Regions from separate parts of the Bacillus sp. AL-1R genome, predicted to be linked through region 1. Evidence: predicted binding sites of a transcription regulator. Region 1 holds the regulator's gene; the other holds the start of a gene.
What was found. The regulator Rex, encoded in region 1, represses fermentation and respiration genes when NADH is low (regulators of the CRP and FNR family bind a similar motif). The targets are predictions, from matches to a motif close to TTGTGAAATATTTCACAA.
Positions count from the first base shown of each region.

Region 2: hcp (hydroxylamine reductase) is a predicted target of Rex. The motif match lies at 1,255-1,272, and genes of this name have one in related genera.

Region 1 covers NZ_CP197469.1:4,208,993-4,211,204, forward strand. Annotated here, with positions in the region: gene ACSBO6_RS19970 (CPBP family intramembrane glutamic endopeptidase) at 1-557, shown strand, start outside; gene ACSBO6_RS19975 (redox-sensing transcriptional repressor Rex) at 597-1,223, opposite strand; gene ACSBO6_RS19980 (ABC-F family ATP-binding cassette domain-containing protein) at 1,385-2,212, shown strand, end outside.
Region 2 covers NZ_CP197469.1:2,735,724-2,737,935, reverse strand. Annotated here, with positions in the region: gene hcp (hydroxylamine reductase) at 1-1,196, opposite strand, end outside; gene ACSBO6_RS12955 (glycerophosphodiester phosphodiesterase family protein) at 1,352-2,212, opposite strand, start outside.

The sequences.
Region 1 (2,212 bases):
CAGCTTCTCTTGAAGCGGTGGCATTATGGGGTTGTATTAGTTTCGTAACTGGATTAATTATTATACTTCTCTTATTACACAAGCCCATTTATGAAGGAATAAAGAGTTTTAAAACTAATTATCGTACAATAATAAATTGGGTTATTTTAGGTTACTTCATAACAATGCTAACTCAAATTGTTTGTAATTTAATTTTAATTTATGTACTTGATTTACATAAGGGCTCAGAAAATACTCAAAATATCATAAACATCGCTAAGCTTAATCCAGCTTTTATTGTCATACCAAGTCTAGTTGCACCAATTTTAGAAGAAGTTATTTTTCGTGGAATTATTTTTAAAAGGCTTTATAATCGTTTACCATTTATTATTTCTGCTGGGATTAGTTCAGCGATCTTTTCACTTATGCATGGAGACTTACCCTTCTTTTTGTCATACTTTCTAATTGGTTTTGTATTTTGTTACCTGTATAAACGAACAAACTCAATTTTGGTTCCAATCTTAACACATATGTTAATGAACTCTTTTGTTGTTTTTCAGCAGATTAATTTACATTAAAAAACCCCCAAGAGGGGGTTTTTTATATATCCAGTAATTTTATTGTTGTAAAAAATATGCCAATGTTTGCAGTTCAACTGCTAAGTCTATATGATGAATGCGAATATGTTCTGGTACACTAATTCGTGCAGGTGTGAAATTTAAAATTCCTCTAATATTTTTTCCATTTAATCGATCAGCTATTGATTGTGCCACTGGTGCAGGAACAGTTAAAATAACGATTTGAATATCTTCATTCATAACTTCTTCTAGATTTTCTAAATTATAAACAGGTACTCCACCTATTTCAGTACCAATTTTATTTGGATCAATATCAAATGCCATCTCAATTTTTGTATTATTATTTTTTATAAAATTATAGTGTAAAAATGCAGTTCCTAAATTACCAACACCAATTAATGCAACTTTCATAACTTCATGCTGGTTAAGCGCTTTCGAGAAAAAAGTTAATAAGTAATTTACATTATATCCATAACCTTTTTTACCTAGTGCCCCAAAATAAGAAAAATCTCTTCTGATTGTAGCGGAATCTACCTTTACTGCTTCACTTAACTCTGCTGAAGAAACTCTTTGTTTACCTGATAAAGACAAATTCTTTATAAAACGGTAATATAAAGGTAGACGTTTAGCAGTAGCTTGTGGAATTTTAATTTGTTCCGAATCCATTTTTTAATCCCCCACTTACTGTAATTCTTTTTACTATGGTGTGTAATTTGACCTTATTTTAGTAATAAAGTACTTGTTCTAATGTAAAATATACACTATATTTAAGAATTTTGACAGTCTACAGTTACATAGATAAAAAATTTTGCAATGAGGTGTTATCAATGATTCTTTTACAAGTAAATAATGTCTCAAAGTATTTTGGTAGTGACATTATACTTTCAAATATAAAATTAGAAGTTCAAACGAGTGATCGAGTTGCCATTGTTGGACGTAATGGTGCTGGAAAATCTACATTATTGAAAATCATAGCAGGTGAAATATCCTATGATGGCGGCGAAATAAATAAGCCTAAAGACGTTACTGTAGGATACCTAGCCCAAAACACTGGTTTACAGAGTGATAAAACGATTTGGGAAGAATATTATTCTGTATTCAATCATTTAGTAGAAATGCAAGATAATATGAGAAAACTAGAAGTTAAAATGACTAAGGAGGAAGTCTACTCTAATCAATCCGTTTATGACAAGGTTATGAATGAATATGATCATCTACAATATACATTTAAAGAAAACGGCGGTTACCAGTTTGAAGCAGATATTCGTTCAATCATTAGTGGTTTAGGTTTTAGTAATGAAGATTATGAAACAAAAATCTCTTCATTAAGCGGTGGACAAAAGACACGCCTAGCATTAGGTAAGCTATTACTGACAAAGCCAGACTTGTTAATCTTGGATGAGCCTACGAACCATTTAGATATTGAGACCCTTAGTTGGTTAGAGCGCTACTTACAGTCATATCCTGGCGCAGTATTAATCGTTTCCCATGATCGATATTTCCTTGATCAAGTTGTTAATATTGTTTATGAAATATCTAATCATAAGCATCAACGATTTGTTGGTAATTATAGTAAGTACCTTGATTTAAAGGCAGCTCAATATGAACAAGAATTAAAACAGTTCGAAAAACAACAAGATGAAATCTCTAAACTT
Region 2 (2,212 bases), 1.5 Mb from region 1:
ATAAAATCAGGTGCTTTTGGGCCGATTCGAATATCTTGGATACCAAGACTAAATAACCCTAATAATATAGCAACGGCTTTTTGCTCAAACCAAGAAAGTACAATACTCACTGGCAATTCATTGACACTACAATTAAAGCTTTCCGCTAATGCAGCTGCAATTTTAATCGTTGAAATTGAATTATTGCATTGCCCTAAATCTATAAATCTAGGAATGTTTGTACCTGATACAGTACCGTAGTCTACATCATTAAAGCGGAATTTACCACAAGATGTTGTTAAAACGACTGTATCATTTGGTAGAGAAGTTACAAGCTCACGATAATATTCTCCACCTTTTCCTGGTGCGTCACAACCTGCTACTACAAAGAAGCGTTGAATCTTTCCGTGTTTTACAGCTTCTACAATTTCAGGTGCAATAGACAAAACTGTTTCGTGATGGTAACCAGTAGTCATTACTTCTTCTGATTCGATCTTTGCTTCTGGTAATTCTAATGCACGTTGAATTAATGGCGAAAAATCTTCCCCTATAATCTTTGTTACTCCTTCTAATCCTGCCACTTCATATGAGAAGAAGCGATCAGCATAACTTCCTTTTATTGGCATTACACAGTTTGTGGTAGCTAAAATCGCTCCAGGGAATTTTTCAAATAAACGACGTTGATCAAACCAAGCCTTTCCTATATTACCCTTTAAATGTGGATATTTTTTCAATGCTGGATAACCGTGAGCCGGTAGCATTTCAGAGTGAGTGTATATATTTAAACCTTTCCCCTCTGATTGTTTTAACAATTCTTCCAATGCAAATAAGTTATGGCCAGTTACAACAATGCATTTTCCTTCGATTTTATTAGAAGAAACTTGTACAGGTTCAGGAATTCCAAAATGTTTTGTATGAGCTTCATCTAATAGCTCCATAACACGAATTGCTGCCTGACCTACTTTCATAGCCATATCAATGTGTTCTTGTAAATTAAAATTCGAATTTGTTAAAGTCATATATAAAGCTTCATGTGTTACTTGGTCAACAAATGGATCAGTGTACCCTAATTGAGCTGCATGAGTCCGATAAGCTGCAATTCCCTTTAACCCATAAACCATCGTATCTTGTAAACTTGCAATTGTTTCATCTTTTCCACATACACCCACAATCTTACAACCACCAACAGGAGTCTGTTCACATTGGTTACAAAACATCCTTCATCCCCCTAACTATTTTTAATAATCTTATTATATGGCGGGATTTAGTCATTGTTTGTGACGTAAATCACATGAAATCGCTAAACTAATAAATAAGTTATTTTCGATTAAAAAAATTATATATTGAGAGAATAATAGGGTAAATTTATGAACTACTTAGCAGAGTAACTTTTTGGTAACTTAAAATGATTCTGATTCATTACATCACGTAGTCGGTCAGGATAATCAGTTATGATTCCATCAACACCATCATCTATCAGTTTTTGCATAGTTGGTTGGTCGTCAACTGTCCATGGAATAACCTTCAGACCGTACTGGTGAGCTTCTTGAACCATACTTTTAGTAATATAAGGCATGTAGTTCGCATCAGTAATTTTGCCATCTTGTGGGAATCCATGGACTGGAGAAATTGCATCTACACCTAATGAATGTGCCGCAGCTACGAGATTTCCATCAAAATCATCAATATCGATTCCACCTAACCAAGGCGATTTACCAGGTTTGCCAGGTTGTAGAAATTCAGGTCCGTTGGTTAGTGCAACAAGAGGTAATCGAGGTTCGACTTCATGCATTAGCTTGAGTGCACCCCAGTCAAAACTTTGGATGGACACTTGATTAAGCATTCCAGCTTCTCGAACTTGCTTGGCAACAATTCGAACGAATTCCTCGCGAGGAGCTGTCTGTTCAGGTGCTCCAGCTTCTACTTTCGTTTCGATATTCATCCAGACTTTTTTAGCTTTGTATTGCTTTACAAGTTCAAATATTTCAGTTAATAGTGGCATTTGAGCACCTGGACTTAGTTGCTGACCAGGGAATTGAGGTAGACCCTTTGCTCCACAATCAAGCGTTCTTACTTGAGCTAGCGTTAAATCTTTTATGTATTTGCCAACGTACGGGTATTCCGAATCGCCAACGAATGCTGGTTTTGTGTCAGTGCATTTGGTACCTGTAATTTTACGGTCATGCGTAATGACAGCTTGATGATCTTCAGTTTTTTGTACGTCAAGCTCAAG